One region of the Colwellia sp. BRX10-4 genome, then DNA from elsewhere that is predicted to be linked to it. Evidence: predicted binding sites of a transcription regulator. Region 1 holds the regulator's gene; each other region holds the start of a gene.

Region 1 (8,314 bases):
ATAATGGCGTTGCTATTGGTGTGCAAGCATCAAAAGAAGCGCTATCGAGATTAAATGCTCAAAAATTACCGACAGGAAAAGTACCGGTGATGTTTCGTGCCGATATTGCTAATTCAATTTTTGGACATTTTATTGCGGCGATCAGCGGTGGTAATTTATACCGTAAATCATCTTTTTTAATGGACGCTATTGGTAAACAAGTTTTTCCTGACTTTTTAAACATCAGTGAACGCCCTCATATTTTAAAGGGCTTGGCGAGTAGTGCTTTCGACAGTGAAGGCATAAAAACGGTTGACCGTGAAATTATTGTCGATGGTTGTTTAGAGACCTATCTATTAACCAGTTACTCAGCACGTAAACTAGGGCTTAAATCTACTGGTCATGCCGGTGGTATTCATAATTGGAAAATTAACGCCAAAGGTTCTGCCAATGGTGGTGATTTTAATGCCATGTTGAAAAAACTTGGTACTGGCTTTCTTGTCACTGAATTAATGGGACAAGGCGTTAATGTAGTCAATGGCGATTATTCACGTGGCGCTGCCGGTTTCTGGGTTGAAAACGGCGAAATTGCTTACCCGGTATCAGAAGTTACCATTGCAGGTAATTTATCTGATATCTTTAAAGGCTTAGTAGCAGTCGGTAGTGATGTTGATTTACGAGGCAGTATTTTAACGGGTTCATTGTTAATTGAAGAGATGCAGGTTGGCGGTAATTAATCACACCCTGCTATTTTAACAAGGTACATTTGATTACTAAAACCAGCAGACCAACAATGAGATCTTGAAAAGCTATCAAGATCTCAATAAGCCCATATCTAGTTTAGGTGAGGTTAGGTTAGGAATAAAGTTGCAGTTCCTAAGAAAGCGAATATTCCAACCACATCGGTAATCGTTGTTAATATCACACTACCAGCGAGAGCAGGGTCAATATTCATTCGTTTTAAAAACAGCGGGATAGCGACACCAGCGATACCAGCAGCGGTTAAATTCATTAACATTGCAAAGGCTATTACGCCACCAAGCATTAAATTTTGTTGCCAAATAGCCACAACACCGGCAATTAATACCGCCCAGATAACGCCATTCAGAAAACCAACAGCAAGTTCTTTTTGAATGAGTATTCTCGCATTCGAGTCGCCAACATGGCCTAGTGCAATGGCGCGAACAACCAGTGTTAAGGTTTGGTTACCGGCAACACCACCCATACTAGGCACTAAAGAATTTAAAATAGCTAAAATAGCCAGTTGGCTTAAAACACCTTCGAACATACTCGATACAGCAACAGCCAGTAGTGCGGTAATGAGATTAACGCCAAGCCAAATAGAGCGTTGTTGTGTGCTTTTTAAAACCGGAGCAAAGGTATCAGCTTCCCCATCTAAACCCGCCATACTCATCATCGAATGTTCGGCATCTTCACGAATAATATCGATAACATCGTCTATCGTGATACGACCAAGCAAACGACCTTCATCATCAATCACTGGTGCAGAGAACCAATCAAATTTTTCAAAGAGTTGTGCTACGTCACTATCAGACAAATGCACTTGAATTGCTTCAATATCTTTATCAATGAGTGTTGAGACGATAATTTCAGGTTTGGCGGTAATTATCGCCGCTAGAGAAACGGCGCCAATAAAGTGATTTTTACCATCGACCACATAAAAAGAATCGGTCGCTTCAGGTAAATCACCTCGTAAGCGTAAATAGCGCAATACCACATCAACCGTTACATCGGGACGAATTGTTATGGTATCAGTGTTCATGATACCGCCAGCGGTATCTTCTTCAAATGACAACGCGGCTTCGACTCGACCTCGGTCTTGCGAATCCATAGCACTTAATACTTCTTGATAAACACTATCGGGTAGAGTACGTAAAACTTCAGCTAAATCATCAACATCCATACCTTCAGCAACGGCGGCTAATTTTTCAGGGCGGATAGTTTTTAAAATACCTTTTCGAACTTCCTCATTGAGTTCTTCAAGTACTTCACCGTGATTATCTGCGTCGATAAGTTGCCATAAAACGGCACGACTTTTCGAGTGAGATGACTCTAATATTAAAGCAATATCATAGGCTGGCATGTTCTGTAGTAATTTTCGAACGTGCACAAACATACCGCTACCAAGTGCTTCATTGACTTGTTGCAGGCGTTGATGATTTTGTTGTTGCTCTGATATTTCCGGCATAAAGTTTTCCTGTGCCGCAGTAATACGAAAATTATATTGTCTATATCTTAGTCAAGATGCGCTGGATAAGGTATTATAATGAATGATAACGTAACTTTATTTTTTATTCAGTCTTTTTATCATTCGTCTTCATCAAATTTATCAGAAAATAACTGGCATACATCGTTAAGTGCTTGTTGAGCATCTTCTCCTTGGGTAATAACCTCTACGGTTTTCCCAAAGCCACCGGCCAGTAACATTAACCCCATAATACTGCTGGCATCAGCTTCTTTGCCCTCTAAGCAAATAGTAACGTTAGCATTAAGCTTTTGGCTTAACTGGGCAAGTTTAGTGGCAGCACGTGCGTGTAATCCCAGTTTATTGCTAATGGTTAATGATTTATTATATTTTGGCATACAGTGACCGTTATTAAGTGCTTTGTATTTTAATGTCGCGATGATGAGATTGAACATCTTCGCGTTCTTTTCTGAGATTGTTTGCTAATATTTCCGCAATATAAACTGAACGGTGTTTTCCACCTGTACAACCAATAGCGATAGTAATATAGCTGCGATTGTTTCTTTCTAAGTGGGGTAACCACGTCATCATAAAACTGTTAATTTGCCAGATAAATTTAGTGACAATCGGTTGGCTAGCAAGAAAGTCTCGCACGGGTTGATCTAAACCAGTAAAACCTTTTAAGTCTGTTTCCCAAAAAGGGTTAGGTAGAAAACGTGCATCAAAAACATAATCTGCGTCTTGTGGTACACCGTGTTTAAAGCCAAAAGATTCAAACACCACCACCATAGATGCCGAGGTTTTGCCCAAAATTCGCTCACGCACTAAATCAGATAATTGATGAGGTGATAACTGGCTGGTATTAATATACAAACCCGCACGCGTCGAAATAGGCTCAAGCAGCTTTTTCTCTAAAGAGATGGCTTGGTCGAGTGGAATATTTTGTTTAATTAAAGGATGCAAACGACGCGTTTCACTAAAACGTCGAATAAGATCAGAGTCATCGGCATCTAAATACAGGATATCGAGTTTTACCGTTTTTGGCAGATAATCTAATATCTCTGAAACATCATTAGGGTCATTGGGTAAGTTACGTACATCTAAACTAACCGCTACTTTGTCGTAATCATTAATAACGGTATGTGCTAATGCAGGCAATAAATTTACCGGAATATTATCGACACAGTAGTAGCCTAAATCTTCGAGTACACGTAAGGCGACACTTTTACCTGACCCTGAGCGACCACTGACTATCAAGAGTTTCATTTGAGTTTTCCTGGGTTATTATTAGATTTTATTAACGTTGAGCATGCTTTATTATAGTAAAAAGCTCTTGCGAATCTTTGCATTTTCTTATTTGCTTTGCGAATTGTTTAGTACTAAATATTTGCGCAATACTTTGTAAGGTATCTAAATGTTGTTGGCAGTTTTCTTCGGGTACAAATAACGCAATAATAATATCGACAGCACGGTTGTCTATCGCATCAAATTCAACGGCTTGTTCACTGGTCAGCAATACAGCAATAACTTGTGACGTGTTAGTTAATCGACCATGAGGAATCGCAATGCCATTTCCTATACCGGTAGATCCAACTTTTTCACGCGCCATTAAGCTTTCGAATAATTGATGAGTATCAATATTGTCGAATTTTTTTGCCGCAGTTGTGCTAATTATTTCAAGGAGTTTTTTTTTGCTTGTACCCTTAATTGCACACAGGGTGCAATCAAGGGTAAGGATATCTTGCAACTTCATTATACTACTTAGATTCTTTGGTGAGTGAACAGGCGATAAACAGCATTAATGCTGATTCGTTTTACCTTTGTACTTTAATATTTGCCGGTCAAGCTTAACAACAAGACTATCAATAGAGGCATACATGTCAGCATTTTCAGCTTTTGCATGTAAATCAGAGCCACTAACGTGAACAGTCGCTTCAGCAATTTGATTTGATTTTTCAACGGTGAGAACAACATGTACATTATTGATATGATCAAAATGTCGGCTTAATTTTGTCATCTTAGTCGTGACGTTTTCTCGTAAAGCTTCGGTAATGTCAACATGGTGGCCAGAAAGATTAATTTGCATAAGCTTAATTCCTCATCTTTTCGTTAAAGTAAACTTTTTCGTTGGTTAGAAGGTGGAATAGAAAGTGACTCTCGATATTTTGCTATGGTACGTCGAGCTACATTTATCCCTTGGTCGGCTAATAAATCAGCCATTTTACTATCACTAAGTGGTTTTGCTGGGATTTCGGCGGCAACAAATTTTTTGATTAGTGCACGAATAGCTGTTGATGAGCATTCGCCACCGCTTTCGGTGCCAACATGGCTTGAGAAGAAAAACTTCAGTTCGAAAATTCCACGTGGCGTATGCATGTACTTTTGTGTTGTCACTCGTGAAATGGTTGATTCATGCATATCGACAGCTTCGGCAATATCATTTAAAACCATTGGACGCATGGCTTCATTACCATGTTCAAAAAAGCCAATTTGACGTTGCACAATACAGTTTGACACTTTTAATAAAGTATCATTACGGCTTTCTAAGCTTTTAATAAACCATTTAGCTTCTTGTAAATTTGAGCGAATAAATTGTGTGTCCGCTGTCGACTTCATCGAACGTGACATCGAAGCATATTGCTGATTCACCGAAAGTTTTGGCGCAGTATCAGGGTTTAATTCGACCACCCAACGGCCATTTTTCTTTTCAACAGACACATCAGGAATAACGTACTGGTCGTCACTCTTCATCACACTATCGCCGGGTCTAGGGTCAAGTGATTGAATAAGACGTACCACTTCGCGCAGTTGGTCTTCTTTCAGTCGAGTTTTACGCATTAATGTACGATAGTCTCGGCTACCCAGCAGATTAATATGGTCACGCAAAACTAACTTACTTTCTGCTAGCCAAGGTGTAGCTGGGTCAAATTGATTAAGTTGAATGATTAAACATTCTGAAATTGAACGAGCAGCGACGCCGACAGGATCAAAGAGGTTAATACGTTTTAGTACCACCTCTATTTCATCAAGCTCTACTCCTTCAATGGCAACACTTTCTAAAATGTCTTCACTAGATACCGTTAAGTAACCGGCGTCATCAACCGCATCAATAATTGCTGTCGCTATAGTGCGGTCTGTTTCGGTAAAAGGGCTTAATTCCATTTGCCAGCGCAAATGATCTTGAATAGAGTCTTGGGTCTCGCCTTGGTAAGTATAATCTTCTGAAGAGGGGCCTGAACTTGAACTTGCTGCACCAGCTGTGTAGTTATCATCCCAAGTGGTATCCATGTTTAATTCTTCAGGGATATCGTTTTTGTCCATGGCTTCAGTAGTGGTGATTTCATCAATGGTAGGCGTAGCGTCTTCGCTACCATCAGAAGCCGGGGCTTCTTTAACATCACCAGTACCGGCAGTGTGAGCTTCTTCAAGGTTGTCAGTACTTTTATCTTCGGGATTATTTGAAGACTCATCCATTTCTAATAATGGATTGCTTTCTAAGGCTTCTTGAATTTCTTGTTGAAGCTCTAACGTAGACAGTTGCAGCAATTTGATTGCTTGCTGCAATTGTGGCGTCATGGTTAATTGTTGTCCTATGCGGAGTTGTAGAGTAGGGCGCATTTAGGTCATTAACTTCCTATTATTTTTAATGGGATATTTTCGTTTTTTTCATACGAAGATATTATTCACTTACTGACTACTATAGCGTGAATTGTTCACCAAGGTATACATCTCTTACATGTTGATTTGCAAGAATTTGATCTGCAGTACCTTCTGCAATAAGTTCACCATGACTAACAATATACGCATGTTCACATACATCGAGAGTTTCACGTACATTGTGATCAGTGATCAACACACCAATGCCACGTTCTTTTAAGTGTAGAATAATTTTTTTAATATCACCTACTGAAATTGGGTCAACACCAGCAAAAGGTTCATCTAATAAAATAAATTTTGGTTCAGCAGCTAAAGCGCGGGCAATTTCTACTCGGCGGCGTTCACCACCCGATAAGCTCATGCCTAAATTATCTTTGATATGACCTATGTTGAATTCTTCAACAAGATGTTCTAATTTTTCTTCACGTTCAGCATCTGATAATTCTTTTCGTGTTTGTAAAATAGCCATAATATTATCGTAAACACTGAGTTTTCGAAAAATAGAGGCTTCTTGTGGTAAATATCCGATGCCTTTTCTAGCACGCTCATGCATAGGCGCTAACGTCAGGTTTTCGTCATTTAAAATAATATCGCCACTATCACTTTCAACCAAACCAACGATCATATAAAAAGAAGTTGTTTTTCCGGCACCATTTGGGCCCAGTAAACCGACTATTTGTCCTGCTGAAACTTGCATACTGACATTTTTAACCACTTTTCTGCCTTTATAGGCTTTGGCAAGGCCTTTTGCCATTAGGGTGCTAGTGCTCATAAATTAATTTTTTCCTGAGTTTTCGCGTCTGTGGTTGTCGCTTTAATTTTTTCTTTTGGCTGAAAAATCGTTTTAGTGCGTTCGTTAGATTTACTTTCAGCATTAACATACTGAGTGGCAATATTGTAAGTAATTCTACTGCCACTAACTTCACTGCCTTCTTGCTGTAATAGCGCATTTCCTGAAATGATCACTAAATTATTTGCAGGCTCATATCTTATTTCGTCGGCTTGTAAGCTAAGTGGAGTGCCATCGGCTAAGGTTTGTTTAAAGGTTGCTGGCTTCCCTTTAGCGATGTAGGTTTTTTCTTCACTGCCTGATTGAGTCAGCACTTGTACTAAATCAGCACGTATAACTAATGAACCTTGAGTGATCACCACGTTATCAATATAGCTGAATATTTTATTTTTAAGATCAACGGCTTGTCTTGAAGCGTTAATTTCAATCTTTTGTTTTATATCAAATTTTTCAGCGAAAGCTGACGAAAATAGCGGAGTTGATAACAATAAGCACAGTAGGCTATTTTTTAACAATTTCATAAATTGATTTCACATGTTTAGTTAGTGTCATTTGGTTGGTGTTTAAGTCGACAATTAAACCTTTACCATCGATGGTAAATCCTTTACCGATAATTTTAATTTCTTGTTCTGAACTTATGATGTTAGTTTTTAGATCAAGTTCAAAGTATTTTCCTTGAACTTCTTGTAATAAGCTATCGGGATCTGTTGCTAACAGGCGGACATGCTTTTCTAATTTCACCCGGTTGTTATTGTATAATATGCCTTCATTGGCAGATATTTTCCATGCGGGCGCATCATTTTTTGGATGAAGTGTGTATTGAGGAAACTCAAAGTTGGTAATACTTAACTCAGGGTAATGTTCCATACGATGGGCATCAACAACATAAGCTAAACTTCCTTGATGTTTATAAACATTACTGTGTAAATTTTCGGCAATAAAATCAGGGGTCAGCGTCTTATCAATCGCTTGTAACTGTGGTGCTGAGGAATTTCTCCATTCAATTATACCGTAAACGCCTCCCGCAATTAGAAAAAACAACAAAGTTAAACTATAAAGTCGATTCATATACTCGCACCCGAAGCATTTGCTAAGGTGTTTTGGCTAAGCATGATTAAATCGCATATTTCTCGAACAGCACCAAAACCGCCATGGTTAAAAGTGGTGTAATTTGCGATAGATAAAATACTTGGGTGGGCATCTTGAACAGCAATACCCAAGCCTACGGCTTTGATACACTCATAATCAGGCATATCATCACCAATATAAGCAATTTCCTCGAGGGATAACTTTAATTGCTTAGCCATCGTTTTCAAGGCGGGTAATTTATTTTCTTCACCTTGCACTATATATTTAACATTTAAGGCTGACATACGTGTTGCGACAATATTTGATGTTCTCCCGGTGATCACCGCTACATCGACACCGCTGGCGCCTAATGCTTTTATGCCGTAGCCATCTTTAGTGTGAAAAGCTTTTAATTCTTCACCATCGTTACCCAAATAAATACGGCCATCAGAAAAAACGCCATCAATATCACATATCAGTAGCTTTATTGTTTTCATGGTATTGAATGCTGTGTCAGTAATTTCGCCATAGAGTGTTTGCATATTAGATAAGACCTGATTTTAGTAAGTCGTGCATATTCATTGCGCCAATAGGTATATTATTGTCATTAACAA
Region 2 (8,314 bases), 230 kb from region 1:
TGGTTAATGCCATGTTCTTTATTGTTGCCTTCATACTTTATATCTACCCGTCTTTAAAAGTGTATTTTATTTACGCTATTATTTGACTAGATTTTGGCAAATAAGACCATCGGGAACAGCCCCTACTTTATATAAGGGAAAACCCCTAGTCGTTAATTTTCCAGATAAGTCATTAAGGAGATTTAAGCGGCGTTCTGTTTTAGCACAGCCATTTTATTCACCCTCTTAATCCATACGCTAATAAATGGCTTTGGTACTTTTAAACACCAAGCCACTACATCTGAAATAACATCACTTGAGACTTAATCAAGCGGACCGTTCAGTCATCATTTTTCTGGTGACCTAAGCTCAAATCAATCCCACTAATGACTCAACCATAAAGCGCTCATCTAACTAATCTCTCGCAACAACAATCGTTTTTTTAAGGATTGTACTTGTAAGGAAGGTAATACCATTACTGTTTTATTGACTGCTTGTTAAAGGTATATGCCTAATATCAGCGCTCATTTATGATGCATTGATTACTTACTCTGTTTTTGCACTCTATGTGTGCGTAATCGTCATTGTGTTGTGCACTAAAAGTCATCCGCGCAAGAGAAATAACAATAAAAGCTTTTAAAACAATGTGATAGATAAAGTAATAATGATGGCACTACCTTTGCTCTACGTAACTCAATCAATGATGAGTATTAAATAAACCTGCTTATTTAATTGACTCAATTTTAGGAGTGGTACATGAGCGGTCAAGAAGGTCTCAATATATTTTCATTCAAAGGTAAGATGAAAGCATTACATATGAGTTGGATAGCGTTTTTCATTACGTTTGCTGTTTGGTTTAACTTTGCTCCCTTGGTGTCAGTTATTGCTGATTCATTAGGGCTAACAAAAGCTGAAATAAAAACATTAATGTTATTAAACGTAGCGTTAACTATTCCAGCACGTGTTGTCATTGGTATGCTCACCGATAAATACGGTCCGCGCTTAACATTCGCGGTTTTGCTTGGTGTCTGTAGTATCCCTTGTTTTATGTTTGCGCTTGCAGATACGTTTGAACAAGCGGCACTTTCGCGCTTCTTAATAGGTTTTATTGGTGCGGGTTTTGTTATTGGAATCCGTATGGTTTCTGAATGGTTCCCCGCTAACGAATTAGGGACGGCTGAAGGCATTTATGGGGGTTGGGGTAACTTTGGTTCAGCCGCTGCTGCCATGTCACTACCTACACTAGCATTAGCCTTTGGTGGTGAAGATGGCTGGAGATACGCCGTTGCTTTTACCGGTGTATTAAGCTTGGTTTTCAGTGTTGTCTGGTATCAAAACGTAACGGATACACCTAAGGGTTCAACGTATTTCAAACCTAAACAAACAGGTGCAATGGAAGTGACCTCAACGGGCGACTTCTTCTTATTACTCGTTATGAAAATTCCTATGTATGGCGCTTTAGCTTTACTCACCTGGAAATTATCACCTGCCGGTGTCAGTTTATTAACAGAACAAAGTGCCGTCATTGCCTACATTAGCTTAGTGGTTTTGTTTGCCATTGAATTAAAACAAACCATTAAAGTAAACGGTCACTTATTTTCAAAACCGGTCGAAGAAATTCATCGTTACGAATTCAAGCAAGTGGCTGTGTTAAATGTGCTTTATTTTGCAACTTTCGGTTCTGAGTTGGCCGTTGTTTCGATGTTACCATTATTCTTCGCTGAAACATTCGAATTAAGCATGGTGTACGCAGCGATGTTAGCCTCTACTTATGCATTTATGAATTTAATGTCTCGTCCTGGTGGTGGTTGGCTATCAGACAAGTTTGGCCGAAAGAAAACCTTATTAATTTTAACAGCAGGTTTAGCTGTGGGTTATTTTTCCATGTCTGAAATCACCGGAGAATGGCCATTAGCCCTAGCAGTAGTAACAGCTATGGCTTGTTCTTTTTTCGTGCAAGCGGGTGAAGGAGCTGTATTTGCAGCAGTCCCCTTAATTAAACGTCGTTTAACGGGACAAATTGCCGGTATGACAGGCGCTTACGGTAACGTGGGTGCGGTGGTTTACTTAACCGTATTAACTATGGTTGATTACTCGACTTTCTTTATGGTGATTGCCGCTACCGCTGTGGTAGGCTTTATTACATTACTCTTTATGGTAGAGCCAAAAGGCACAATGACTGAGGTACGTGAAGATGGCACAGTTGAATTAATTAATGTCGGTCACTAAGCTAACATGACTGTTATCAATACAGACAAGCAAACGCTCCAAAGCACGGTTGTAGATTTACAACTATGCTTTGGTGGTTTTTCTCATAAAGGTTTAAAGGCAGAAAACCAAGACGCTTTTGCTGCTATTGTGCCAAAAAAGCTTGAATTACGCGCTAAAGGCGCGGTTGTGGCGATAGCAGATGGAGTATCGAGCGCAAGTAAAGCCGCTGAAGCTTCACAACTTGCGGTCACTCAATTTATTCAAGAGTATCTTGCTACGCCCGAAACATGGTCTACACAGAAATCTGCCGCTAAAGTATTAAGCAGTTTAAATAACTGGTTGTATTCACAAAGCGGATTTGTTGATGCTCTAGTTAATCAAGACTCGCCTCAATGGCTAACGACTTTTTCAGCGCTTATTGCTAAATCAAACACCGGTTATATTTTTCATGTTGGCGATACCCGTATAACAAAATATCGCCAGCAACAATTAGAAATTATAACCCGTGATCATAATCGTAAACAAATAGGGCAACAGGATTTATTAACACGCGCATTAGGTGCTGATAGCCATTTAGAAGTTGATGTTTATCAAGTCGATTTACAGGCAGGAGATTTATTCATGCTAAGTTGTGATGGTATTCATGACTTTGTTAGTAAAGCTGCTTTTAAAACACTCTTTGATTCATTGCCGTTATCACCCAATAAGTCTGACTTAGAAGCTCTTTCTGAAAAAATTGTTGCCACCGCACTTGAGCGCGGTAGTCATGACAATGTAACCTGCTTACTGGTTTATATTGACGCGATACCGAATCGGAAACTGGCAGAAATTGAACGCGACCTGAGTTCAAAAGCGATCCCTCCGGCATTAAAAGTTGGTCAAAAGCTTGATAATTACCTCGTTAAAAAAATAATACACGCCAGTATTCGTTCACACTTGTATTTAGTCGTCGATGTTAAAACAGATAAGCCTTATGTGTTAAAAGCACCCTCTGCTAACTTTTCAGATGACGCCTTTTATTTACAAGGTTTTATGCGGGAAGCTTGGGTGGGAGAACGCATTAAACACGTTAATGTCATGCGTGTATTATCTGCTAAAAAAGACAGCCAGTTTTTATACCATGTATGTGAATACATTAAAGGTCAAACCCTGGGTGAATGGTTACATGACAACCCTAAACCTAGCATTGCGCAGGTCCGCGATATAATGAAACAAGTGATCGGCGCATTACGATCATTTCAACGTTTAGATTTAGTTCACCGCGACTTAAAGCCCGACAATATTATGATCGATGAATATGGTCAAATTAAATTGATTGATTACGGCACCGTATTTGTCGCTTCACTTGATGAAAACCAAGAAACAATAAAAGAACAAGTGCCACACGGTTCATTAAATTACATTGCGCCTGAAACCTTATTGCATATGCAAGCTGATTATCAAAGTGACCTATTCTCATTGGGGGTTATTTGTTATGAAATGTTATCTGGTGAACTTCCTTACAAACCAATGCAACGTGCTGAAGTCACCATTAAAAATTATAACGACATACAATATCGTAGCATTAAACAGTTTCGACCAGAGCTGCCCTTGTGGTTAGATTTAAGCCTTCAAAAAGCAACAGCTGCAGACCCAAGACAGCGCTATAGAGCCTTTTCAGAATTTTTTAGTGATTTAAATAAACCGAGTTCATCTGCCGTTGAAGAATACAAAAACCAACCCTTGTTAAAGCGTGATCCTATCTTTTTTTGGCAATTAGTATCAACCTTATTGTTTATTGCCTTGATGGTATCTTTAATTAATTAACCCGTTCCCCTTTGCACTTACCGCTGATGATTATGGTGCACACCTCTGGTGCGTTGATGCCTTCACTGCAGTGCAAAATCGCTGTTACAACTCACACCTAAATAACTATCTGACTGAATTTATTGAGAAAACTACTTGGTTCGTTTATTGCTAATAACAAATCATTATCTAATTCTGCTAATACAGCAGTAATTTAAAGAAGTAGGGTTCCAAAAATGAGTACACAACCTCAGAAGATCGTCGTCGTTGGTAATGGCATGGTTGGCCATCACTTTGTTGATGAAATGGCGAAACATGCCGGCTATGAAATTACCGTTCTATCAGCTGAAGACCGTTTAGCTTATGACCGCGTTCACTTATCAGAGTACTTTTCTGGAAAAACTGCTGATGATTTAGCCATGACTACGCCAGCATATTACAACGAAATAGGCGTTAATTTTTTTACCAACGCAAAAGTCACTGATATTGATAAAGCTGCAAAAACTGTTACGACTGAGTCGGGTGACATTTTCGCTTACGATAAATTAGTTATGGCGACAGGATCATACCCCTTTGTTCCCCCTATTCCAGGTAAAGAACGTGACCATTGTTTGGTTTATCGTACTATTCAAGATTTAGAAGACATTCAAGCGTCAGCTAAAGCGGGTAAAGTTGGTGTGGTTGTTGGTGGGGGGTTATTAGGTTTAGAAGCCGCTAACGCCCTTAAAGAACTAGGCCTGCAGACACACGTTGTAGAGTTTGCCCCACAATTGATGGGTGTGCAATTAGACAAAGACGGCGGCGCTTTATTGCGTTCAATGATCGAAGGCATTGGTGTTCAGGTACATACACAAAAAGCCACCAATGAAATTGTCGACGGTGAAGAATGTGTTCACCGAATGAATTTTGCCGATGGAACACATTTAGAAACTGACGTCATCTTATTCTCAGCCGGTATTCGCCCCTATGATAATTTAGCACGTGAATTTGATTTAGCGGTTGGCGAGCGAGGCGGCATTGTGGTTGATAACAACTGTAAAACCTCTAACGAAAATATTTACGCTATTGGTGAGTGTGCTTTGTGGAATAACTTTATTTTTGGCTTAGTGGCGCCAGGTTACACTATGGCTAAAGTGGCCGCCGATAACATTATTGGCGGTGAACAGCAGTTCACTGGTGCAGATATGAGCACTAAATTAAAATTAATGGGTATGGATGTAGGATCGATCGGCGATGCTCATGGCCGTACTCAGGGTTGTAAAAGCTACGTCTATTCAAACCAACCTGACCAAATTTATAAAAAAATAGTGGTCAGTGCCAATGGTAAAGAATTAATAGGTGCGGTTTTAGTCGGTGATACCAGTGAATACGATACCTTATTGCAATACGCATTAAATGGTATTGAATTACCAGAAAATCCTGACGGTTTAATTTTACCCAGCTCAGGCGAAAAACCTACCTTAGGCGTGGATGCTTTACCTAATACTGCAACTATCTGTTCATGTTTGAATGTCACCAAAGGCGATATTATTGCTGCTATTGATTGTGGCGCCGTTGATGTCGGTGAAGTAAAGTCTTCAACGAAAGCAGGAACAGGCTGTGGTGGTTGTGCCGCCTTATTGAAAAAAGTAACAGATCACGAATTAGAAAAACGTGGGGTAGAAATTAGCACTGACCTTTGCGAACACTTTGCTTACAGCCGTGTTGAGTTATTTCACATTGTGCAAGCAGAACAAATTAAAACCTTTGACCTGTTAATAGAAAAACACGGTTCAGGTCTAGGCTGTGAAATTTGTAAGCCAGCAGCAGCGTCTGTTCTCGCTTCGGTGTGGAACGATTACATATTAAAACCCGACCATGTATCACTGCAAGACACCAACGATGTCTTTCTAGGTAATATGCAAAAAGATGGGACTTATTCTGTCGTTCCCCGTATGCCAGGCGGTGAAGTAACCCCAGATAAGTTAATTGTTATTGGTGAAGTCGCTAAAGAATATAACCTATATACCAAAGTAACAGGCGGCCAACGTATCGACTTATTCGGCGCACGTGTTGACCAATTACCGGCGATATGGAAACGCTTAATTGATGCAGGTATGGAAACTGGTCATGCCTATGGTAAATCGTTACGTACGGTTAAATCTTGTGTTGGCAGCACTTGGTGTCGTTACGGCCAACAAGACAGCATGGCAATGGCCATTTTCTTAGAAGATCGCTACAAGGGCTTGCGTTCTCCTCATAAAATTAAGTTTGCGGTTTCGGGCTGTACACGCGAGTGTGCTGAAGCACAAAGTAAAGACATTGGTATTATTGCTACTGAAAACGGCTGGAACTTATACGTCAGTGGCAATGGCGGCATGAAGCCTCGCCATGGCGACTTATTCGCGACTGATTTAGATGATGAAACCTTAGTGAAATATATCGATCGTTATTTAATGTTTTATGTGCGCACCGCAGATCGTTTAACCCGTACTTCTGTCTGGTTAGAAAACCTAGAAGGCGGCTTAGCCTACATGGAGAAAATAGTTAAGGACGATCACTTAGGGATTAATGCTGAATTAGAAAAGCAAATGCAAAATGTTGTTGATACCTATCAATGTGAGTGGAAAACAACCATCGAAAGTGAAGAGCAATTAAAGCGTTTTCGTCAGTTTGTTAACTCTGACACTGTCGATGGCAACATCGAATTCGTTACTGAGCGTGATCAAATTAGACCCGCTCAAGGTGATGAGAAAAAATATGGCGTTCAAATTCAAGCCGTTGATTTAACACCTTCATAAATACGTTTACGAATAAGGAAAATAAAATGACAACAGAAAATAGCTGGCAAACCATTTGCTCAACCAGTGATTTAATTAAAAATTCAGGTGTTTGTGCATTATTAGCAAACAAAGAACAAGTGGCTTTATTCCAAGTAGGCAAGGACACCGTTTATGCTATTTCTAACTTTGATCCCTTTGGTAAAGCAAACGTTTTATACCGTGGTTTAATTGGTGAAACTAAAGGTAATATTTACGTTGCTTCACCCTTATTAAAACAGCGCTTTGTTTTAAATTCAGGAGCCTGTTTAGATGATGATACCTTAGCGATTAAAACCTACGAAACACGAGTTACTGATGGAAAGTTAGAAATATTTGGTTAAGGATTTCATCCTTTATTTTCATAAAAATCCTAGCAAAGTCAACAATGCTGGGATTTATATTTTTTTACCATTCATCATTAAATTTAAGCCTAATATGACTCACTTAGCATCGGCTACAAAAATGTCAGCATACGCGAAGATTAGTTATCCCAATCCTACATGCTAACGTGTTTAAAACAGTTAATACTGGAAGAGGTTATTTTGGTGCATCTCTGCATCAAAAACTAATAAAAACGAGTATAGAAAACAAAAGTAATAACTTAACCAATTGATATTAAATAAATTAAACTTCTGGTGTGAATTATGCTTTAATATTCTAAATATACTTAATTCTTGATTTTAATTTGAATAAATTGAAAAATAAAACCTTGTCTTTGCCTAATAAAAATACCATACATCAGGATGTTCCTTCAGGATTAAAAGTATTGCTTGCCGAAATAAACCATGCAAAAGCAAAGGTATTAATGAGCGTACTGATAAATGAGCAATATGATATCTATCATGTTGCTCATTCTGGCGTACCTTTATTAAGAGATGTTAAACAGCTAAACCCAGACGTTATCATTATTGATATAGAATCTCCAAACAGAGATATGCTTGAAAACCTTAATAAAATTTCTCAATTCGCCCCTAAACCTATCGTAGTTTTTTCAGAACAACAATGTGCCAATACTACCATTAATCAGATGGTCAAATCAGGGGTTAGTGCTTATGTGGTAGGGGAAGTTAACCAAACAAGAGTGAAGTCAATTATTGATGTGGCTATTGCGAGATTTGAGCTTTTTCAAGGACTAAAACAAGAACTTGCTGACACTAAACAAAAATTGTCTAGTCAGAAAAGTATCGATAAAGCTAAACGTTGGTTAATGGAAACAAAACAACTGTCTGAAATAGATGCGTATCACTTCATTCGAAAAATAGCGATGGATAACAGCCAAAAAATGGATGATGTTGCCAAAAATATCCTTTCTGTTGCTAGCATTTTTTAGATATTTAAAGACGTGTTAAAAAATTGTAGAGAATATCAATTATGCTTAATATTGAAAAAAAAAATATAACCCTTGGCTTTATGCCATTAACAGATAGTGCACCCTTAGTCATTGCTCATGAAATGGGATTTTTCGAAAAATGGGGGCTTAACGTAAACCTAACCAAACAAAATTCTTGGGCCACATTAAGAGATAAATTGCATAGCGG
Region 3 (8,314 bases), on a different contig from region 1:
ATCAAAATTTATTCATTAAATTCGTCAGTGTAGATCCTTTAACCGCAACTTTTAACCAATTATATGAGGTTATCGAGTTACGAGGTAAAGCCGCAGATTGGTTGTATGAATCAGATGATTGTGACTTATTACTACAGTTTATCTTTTCAGAAATTATAGAAAAGAATATTGGCTTATCTCGACCATGCTTTGTCTATAATTTTCCAATTGCGCAAGCTTCATTAGCTAAAGAGTGTGATGAAGATAACCGTGTTGCCCAAAGATTTGAATGCTATTTTAAGGGCGTTGAGTTAGCAAATGGCTTCAATGAATTAACAGATGCTGATATCCAAATTACGAGATTTGAGCAAGATAACAGTAAACGTCAACAACTAGGACTTGCTACTAAAAATATAGATGATAACTTTATTAAAGCCCTACAATCAGGCTTGCCACAATGTGCAGGAGTAGCTTTGGGTATAGACCGCTTAATGATGATTGCGCTAGAAAAAAGTGCTATTGAGGATGTAATTTCTTTTCCTATAGAACGCGCTTAAAAGTTTTGTGATACTATATCAATTGTGATATTATTCACTTATAACAGTAATCATTGTCTAATTGTAAGGGGAGTATAAAGTGCTTGATCGTATTGGAATAACCGCAACATCACTTTGTGCGCTTCATTGTATCTTATTACCGATATTGTTACCGGCACTGCCTTTACTAGGATTAAGTTTTTTAGCTGACCATGCATGGGAACATGTATTTTTATTAATAACTGCTGCACTAGGTACTTTAGCCTTGTTTTCCGGTTTTAAAAAATACCATAGAAAGCATTACCCTTTCTACCTACTTTTTTTAGGTATTGGTATTTACTGGATAAAGCATGATTTTTCAGAAGATATTCAGCCATTCTTTATTGTGATTGGCGCAAGTTTGATTGTAGCTGCCCACATCATTAACTTGAAATTGTGTAACAGTTGTAAGCAGTGTATCAGTGATACATGTGAAAGTAGCTAAACAGCTACCTTCACTACGTCATTACATATTAAGTTCTTTTAATTTTCTTGTTAGGGTATTCCTTCCCCAACCTAATTTTTTAGCCGCCTCTTGCTTTCTTCCTTGTGTATAATGAAGCGCACGCTCTAATAGTATTTTTTCAAATTCAGGCAAAGCGGTATCAATAATATTGTTATTCCCTTTGGCTAATTGCTCATCAACCCACTCTTGCAATGCAACTGGCCATGATGAAGCTTTTGCAGTAGGGTTTGTTAATGGGGTATTCTCAGCAAGTTCACTCGGTAAATCATCTAATATAATTTCTTTACCACTTGCCATTACCGTTAAGTAACGACAAATATTTTCAAGCTGACGAACATTTCCTGGCCACGCACATTGTTGTAAATAACTAAGTGTGGCTTTGTGCAGGGTTTTTTGTTCAACCTCTAATTCTTTTGCAGCTAAATGTAAAAAATGATTAATGAGCTGTTCAATATCTTCCTTGCGTTCACGTAAACTGGGTAACTGTATTCTAATGACATTTAAACGGTGAAATAGATCTTCACGAAATTCACCATTACTGACTTGAACCTCTAGGTTCTGATGTGTAGCCGCAATGATCCTTACGTCAACTTTAATAGGTGAATGACCACCAACGCGATAAAATTGTCCATCGGCGAGCACACGTAACAAACGTGTTTGAATATCTAAAGGCATATCGCCAATTTCATCAAGAAACAAGGTTCCTTTATGCGCTTGTTCAAAGCGACCCTGTCTTACGGCATTCGCGCCAGTAAACGCACCTTTCTCATGGCCAAATAACTCTGATTCAATTAAATCTTTTGGTATTGCAGCCATATTTAAGGGAATAAAGGGAGCATTCGATCGTGGACTATGCGTGTGAAGGGCATGTGCGACAAGCTCTTTACCTGTACCAGACTCGCCATTAATGAGTACACTGATACTCGAACGTGATAATCGTCCAATTGCCCTGAAAACTTCTTGCATAGCTGGAGCCGCGCCAATTATTCCAACGGGATCAGGTGCTACTATAGAGTGCTTACGTTTAGCACTTTGTTCCCGAGCATGTGTTAGCGCCCGTTTTGTTAGAGAAATAGCTTCGTCAGTATCAAAAGGTTTAGGTAAGTATTCAAATGCGCCACCCTGATAGGCATTTACAGCACTATCGAGATCTGAATGTGCAGTCATTATGATCACCGGTAGGTTAGGAAAATTCTCACTAACACGGCTAAGTAACGTCATACCATCAATATTTGGCATCTTTATATCAGAAATTATTATTTCTGGTTGTTGGTGCTCTAGGGCGATGAGTAAGTCTTCTGGTTTCTCAAAAGAGGCTACAGATATATTTGCTCCTGATAAGGCTTTTTCTAACACCCAGCGAATAGAGCTGTCATCATCTACAATCCAAACTTGCTCAACATTCATTATTATTCTCTTCTTGTAAAGGCAGTAAAATTAAAAACTCAGTATGACCTGGTCGGCTATAGCAAGATAATTTACCTTTGTGCTGTTGCACTAAGGTTTGTGAAATAGACAAGCCTAAACCTGTACCGTTATCGCGTGCAGATACCATAGGGTAAAATAGAGTGTCTTGAATCTTTTTCGGAATACCAGGGCCATTATCAATAACACTGATTTGAACACAGAGTTTTACCCGTCTTCCATTAATGGTTTTATTACTAGCGGCTCTTGTTTTGAGGGTTATGTTACAGCCCTCATCAATAATTTGAACGGCGTTATTAACAATATTCAAAACCGCTTGTTGAAGCTTATCTTGATCAAAACTTATTTCAGGAATAGAGGGGTCATAGTCTCTAATAAATTTAATATTTTTAGGGTTGTTAAAATTAATCAGCTTAAAAACTTTCTCTAAGACAATATGAATATTTTGTTCTGCCATTTGAGGTAATTGATTAGGGCCTAAAAGCTTGTCAACCAAATTAGTTAAACGGTCGGCTTGTTCAATAATCATTTCAGTATATTCTTGTTGCTCTTGCGTTAATTCTTTACTTAATAATTGTGCAGCGCCACGAAGACCGCCTAATGGATTCTTAATTTCATGTGCAAGCCCACGTATCAAATCTCGAGACGACTCCCATTGCTGGTGCTGAAATGCTTCGATACTCATTTGTTTTTGCTGATCAATCTGTTTGAATTCTAAGATTATATGTGGCTGTTTGTTGAACTCAACAGACGAGGCTGTTATTTCCACGGTAATACGGCTGTGATCAAAAAATTCAATAGTGACATCACTGTCACTAAATTCTTGGCCAGAAGTCAGCAGTTGTTCTAAACGTTCCTTTTTAATAGGAGAATTGTAGAAGACTGTTGTAATTGGTAAGTTGCACAGCTTGTTAAAACTCTTAACTAATAACGCTTCTGCTGCAGGGTTAACATATTTAATCGTTAATTTATTATCTAGCACTACAAGTGCCGTAACCATCTGATTTGGCAGCTTTTGTTGGTAGCTAAATTTTAATTGTTGATCTCTATTGCTGTTGCTAGACATAAAAACCTTTTGCACTGATGTAGTGCGACAAAATATTAATGTAGTTACATTTGGTGCAAGTTGCAGCAAATGCTACTTAATTTGCGTTATTAACCGATGCTCTATGCATATAAAAGGTTATAGGCTTTGATGATGCAATTATCTTGCCTTTATCATTAAGTAATTGCATTTTTATGATATGTTCGCCGCGATCTATATTTCGTAGCACAAACATCGAGTGAGATTGCGGAGGTTGATGGGGTTTACCATCTAAAAAAAGTTGAATAGCTAAGCCTTGTTTAAAGATAGGTTTGATACTACCTGCTATGTAAACAGAACCAGTGTTGTCTCTAACCGTGGCATTTTGTTTAGGTTGGTTAATTTCAACTTGGTAATCATCTTTGATAATTTTTGGCGTTAAATCTAGCATTGAGGTATCAATAGAAGAGGCCGTATTGGGTTTTTTTATTTCAACTTCTTCCGCACCAGCTTGAGGGCTATCAGAAAAAACTAAGATACCATCATCACTTCTCCAAACATAAATTTTGGTTGCCGTCGCAAAGGTATTACAACTAAGTAATGTGATGATTAAAGTTAATAACAATAAAGAATAACGCAAAAATTTAGCTCAACTTAAAATAGTTACCTTAAACTTATATAATTAATCGTCTATTTGCCACAAAAAAGCTCACCGAAGTGAGCTTTTTTTCATTTAATCATATAGTCAAGATTATACGCTGTAATATAATTCAAACTCTAATGGATGAGTTGTCATGTTTACGCGTTGTGATTCACCACGTTTAATAGCAATGTATGCATCAATCATATCTTTATCCATAACACCACCAGCGATTAAAAACTCATAATCAGCTTCTAAGCTTTGTAAGGCATCTTCAAGCGATGTTGCTACTTGTGGGATAGCTGCAGCTTCTTCTGCTGGTAAATCGTATAAATCTTTATCCATCGCATCACCAGGATGAATTTTGTTTTTAATACCATCAAGACCAGCCATTAATAAAGCCGTAAAAGCTAAATATGGGTTTGCTGCTGGATCAGGGAAACGAGCTTCAATACGCATTGCTTTTGGTGATGGAACAACCGGTATACGAATTGATGCAGAGCGATTACGTGCAGAATATGCAAGCATTACCGGCGCTTCAAAATGTGGAACTAAACGTTTGTAAGAATTAGTTGCTGGGTTAGTAAAAGCATTCAATGCTTTAGCATGCTTAATAATACCACCAATATAATAAAGCGCCATTTCAGATAAGCCACCGTATTTATCACCAGCGAATAAGTTAACACCGTCTTTGGCAAGTGATTGATGAACATGCATACCAGAGCCGTTGTCACCAACTAATGGCTTAGGCATGAAAGTTGCTGTTTTACCGTAAGCGTGAGCAACGTTATGAACAACATACTTGTATATTTGAACTTCATCAGCTTTTTTAACTAAGGTATTGAAGCGACATGCAATTTCGTTTTGACCAGCTGTTGCTACTTCATGGTGATGCGCTTCAACAACTAAGCCCATTTCTTCCATAACCAAACACATGGCTGAACGAATATCTTGTGATGAATCTACAGGAGACGTTGGGAAGTAACCGCCTTTAACACCTGGACGGTGACCCATATTGCCTTCTTCGTATTCAGTACCTGAATTCCAAGCAGCTTCTTTATCATCAATCTTATAGAAAGAACCACTCATATCAGTACTGAAGCGTACATCATCAAATAAGAAGAATTCTGGCTCAGGACCAATCAATACAGTATCAGCGATACCTGTGCTACGTAAGTACTCTTCAGCGCGTTTAGCAACCGAACGAGGATCACGGCTGTAGCCTTGCATTGTACTTGGTTCTAAAATATCACAACGAATATTTAATGTTACTGCATCTGTAAAAGGGTCTAATACCGCAGAATCAGCATCAGGCATCATTACCATGTCAGATTCATTAATACCTTTCCAACCTTCGATAGAAGAACCATCAAACATTTTACCGTCTTCAAAAAAGTCTTCATTTACTTGGTGATAAGGAATTGAAACGTGTTGCTCTTTACCTTTTGAATCAGTAAAACGTAGGTCAACAAATTTAACATCGTTGTCTTTGATTAAATCTAATACGGCTTGTGACATGTAAAGTCTCCAGTGTCATTAAAATAAAATACGTTTGCATTTCGCATGACGGGCATAAAGCGAAATTCATGCCAACAGATAAAACCCTTATATATAAGGTGTTAACTTATTTACTAAAGCCTGTCTGCACCACCTTTGTGCGTTGGTAGCGCCAAATTGGTGCGTCTGCTAGTTGTTGGTGCTTAAGAGTATAACAGTGCATTACGATTCGTGTATGGAGAATTTAATAGGTACTGAAATATTTGTTGCTGTCTTTGTTGACTTCGTTGCTGTATAATTCGCGCCCAATTATAGCCCTATATTCTTTTGATGAAAAAGTCTTGCAAGAAGTGAGTAAAACCCGTGTTAGATAAATTACGTAATGTTGCCATCATAGCCCACGTTGATCATGGTAAAACAACTTTGGTTGATAAATTATTAGAACAATCAGGTACCCTTGATGCCCGCGGCGGTCTTGAAGAACGCACGATGGATTCGAATGATATCGAAAAAGAACGTGGTATCACAATCTTAGCTAAAAATACGGCTATTAACTGGAACGGTTACCGTGTAAACATAGTTGATACTCCTGGCCATGCTGATTTCGGCGGCGAAGTTGAACGTGTTATGTCAATGGTAGATTCGGTTTTACTTATCGTTGATGCACAAGAAGGCCCTATGCCACAAACGCGTTTCGTAACGAAAAAAGCGTTTGCTCAAGGTTTAAAGCCAATCCTAGTTATTAATAAAGTTGATAAGCCTGGTTCTCGCCCTGATTGGGTTATGGATCAAGTTTTTGAATTGTTTGACAACCTTGGCGCTACAGATGAACAGCTTGACTTTAAAGTTGTTTACGCTTCAGCAATTAATGGTTGGGCTTCGCTTGAAGAAGGCGTAACAGGCACAGACATGACACCTTTATTTGATACTATTCTTAAAGAAGTGCCAGCACCAACAGCGGATCCAGATGGTCCATTTCAAATGCAAATATCTCAACTTGATTACAGCTCTTACTTAGGTGTAATTGGTGTTGGCCGTATTACTCGTGGTTCTGTTAAACCAAACCAACAAGTGACGATTAAATTAGCAACTGGCAAGATTCATAATGCTAAAGTTGGTAAAGTATTCGGCTACTTAGGTTTAGAAAGACTTGATATCGAAGAAGGTTTTGCTGGCGATATTATTGCTATTACTGGTTTAGGCGAGTTAAAAATATCTGATACGGTTTGTTGTCCTACAGAAGTTGAAGGCTTACCAGCATTATCTGTTGATGAACCTACTATCAATATGACTTTCCAAGTAAACACTTCACCATTTTGTGGTAAAGAAGGTAAGTATGTTACTTCACGTAACATCAAAGACCGTTTAGACAAAGAATTAATTCACAACGTTGCTTTACGTGTTGAGCAACTTCCTGATGCTGATAAATTTAAAGTATCAGGTCGTGGTGAGCTTCACTTAGGCATTTTAATTGAAAACATGCGCCGTGAAGGTTTTGAGTTAGCAGTATCACGTCCTGAAGTTATTATTCGTGAGATTGATGGTCAAATACAAGAACCTTATGAAAACGTGACCATTGATGTTGAAGAGCAGCATCAAGGACCTATAATGGAAAGAATGGGTGTTCGTAAAGCTGAATTAACAGATATGGCACCTGACGGAACGGGTCGTATTCGTATGGACTTTATCATGCCAAGTCGTGGTTTGATCGGTTTCCAAACTGAATTCATGACATTAACGTCAGGTTCTGGCTTGATTTATCATACATTTTTTGAATACGGACCTCATAAAGGTGGCGACATTGGCCAACGTAAAAATGGTGTAATGATCGGTAATGCAACAGGTAAAGCATTAACGAATGCAATATTCAACTTACAATCACGTGGTCGTATGTTAATCGGACACGGTGTTGATATTTATGAAGGTCAAGTTATTGGTATTCATAGCCGTGACAACGATTTAACAGTAAACGCTCTTAAAGGTAAGCAGTTAACTAACGTTCGTTCATCAGGTACTGATGAAGCACAAACGTTAACACCGCCTATTGTCATGTCACTTGAACAAGCGCTTGAGTTTATTGATAACGATGAGCTAGTTGAAGTTACACCACTGAGCATTCGTATTCGTAAAAAGCTTTTAAAAGAAAATGAACGTAAGCGTGATACTCGTCCTAAATAAGCCTCTTATCTAGACGATTGATAAAAACCAGCTTCGGCTGGTTTTTTTGTCAGTAAATTTCAGTAAGCCTAAACGTAATATTGCGTAAGACATGTCTTAAAAACACATAGGAAGTAACACAATACACTGTTAATAAAGTGGGTAATTGTATTTTAATTTATTGTTTTTTAATGAAAATTAATTAAGTGAGTTAGTTATGTCTAAATGTTGAGTTGACGCTAATCATTACACCTCACTGGTGAATATTAGTTTTACTGATACGATTAGTTGCATATGAACTTTAAAAGTAACGGTGCAGGGAGCAAACTTATTATGGTGCAGAGAAAATTAAATCGTTTAAATGATCTATTTGAAAAAGCTGTTGCTGATAAAGCTAACGTTATCGAACGCAGAGAGTTAAAAGTCCTTTATCAAGAGTACATTGATGATGGCAGGGAAATAACTTTGCCCATACAAGACTCTATTTACCCCCAACATGCCACAGCTTCATAACGACCAAGCGGTATCTTTAAATAATATTATTAAGAAAG

What was found. Region 1 encodes sigma-54, which starts transcription at its own class of promoters, with help from an activator protein. Its sites were predicted from a motif close to GTTGGCACGNNNNTNGNNT; they were not measured.
Region 2: nirB (nitrite reductase large subunit NirB) is a predicted target of sigma-54. The motif match lies at 4,131-4,149, and genes of this name have one in related genera.
Region 3: glnA (glutamate--ammonia ligase) is a predicted target of sigma-54. The motif match lies at 5,685-5,703, and genes of this name have one in related genera.

Annotation. Positions count from the first base shown of each region.
Region 1 covers NZ_JACGVZ010000001.1:20,213-28,526, forward strand. Annotated here, with positions in the region: gene pmbA (metalloprotease PmbA) at 1-716, shown strand, start outside; gene mgtE (magnesium transporter) at 830-2,188, opposite strand; gene H4J67_RS00120 (HPr family phosphocarrier protein) at 2,308-2,583, opposite strand; gene rapZ (RNase adapter RapZ) at 2,597-3,451, opposite strand; gene ptsN (PTS IIA-like nitrogen regulatory protein PtsN) at 3,483-3,938, opposite strand; gene hpf (ribosome hibernation-promoting factor, HPF/YfiA family) at 3,984-4,271, opposite strand; gene H4J67_RS00140 (RNA polymerase factor sigma-54) at 4,295-5,803, opposite strand; gene lptB (LPS export ABC transporter ATP-binding protein) at 5,883-6,614, opposite strand; gene lptA (lipopolysaccharide transport periplasmic protein LptA) at 6,611-7,153, opposite strand; gene lptC (LPS export ABC transporter periplasmic protein LptC) at 7,134-7,700, opposite strand; gene kdsC (3-deoxy-manno-octulosonate-8-phosphatase KdsC) at 7,697-8,242, opposite strand; gene H4J67_RS00165 (KpsF/GutQ family sugar-phosphate isomerase) at 8,244-8,314, opposite strand, start outside.
Region 2 covers NZ_JACGVZ010000001.1:252,710-261,023, reverse strand. Annotated here, with positions in the region: gene H4J67_RS01230 (S8 family serine peptidase) at 1-34, opposite strand, end outside; gene H4J67_RS01225 (NarK family nitrate/nitrite MFS transporter) at 736-2,208, shown strand; gene H4J67_RS01220 (bifunctional protein-serine/threonine kinase/phosphatase) at 2,215-3,996, shown strand; gene nirB (nitrite reductase large subunit NirB) at 4,212-6,755, shown strand; gene nirD (nitrite reductase small subunit NirD) at 6,782-7,117, shown strand; gene H4J67_RS01205 (ANTAR domain-containing response regulator) at 7,462-8,106, shown strand; gene H4J67_RS01200 (CmpA/NrtA family ABC transporter substrate-binding protein) at 8,148-8,314, shown strand, end outside.
Region 3 covers NZ_JACGVZ010000006.1:1,467-9,780, forward strand. Annotated here, with positions in the region: gene epmA (elongation factor P--(R)-beta-lysine ligase) at 1-536, shown strand, start outside; gene H4J67_RS06870 (MerC domain-containing protein) at 616-999, shown strand; gene glnG (nitrogen regulation protein NR(I)) at 1,021-2,427, opposite strand; gene glnL (nitrogen regulation protein NR(II)) at 2,417-3,511, opposite strand; gene H4J67_RS06885 (DUF4124 domain-containing protein) at 3,588-4,109, opposite strand; gene glnA (glutamate--ammonia ligase) at 4,221-5,627, opposite strand; gene typA (translational GTPase TypA) at 5,970-7,784, shown strand; gene H4J67_RS06900 (hypothetical protein) at 8,058-8,276, shown strand.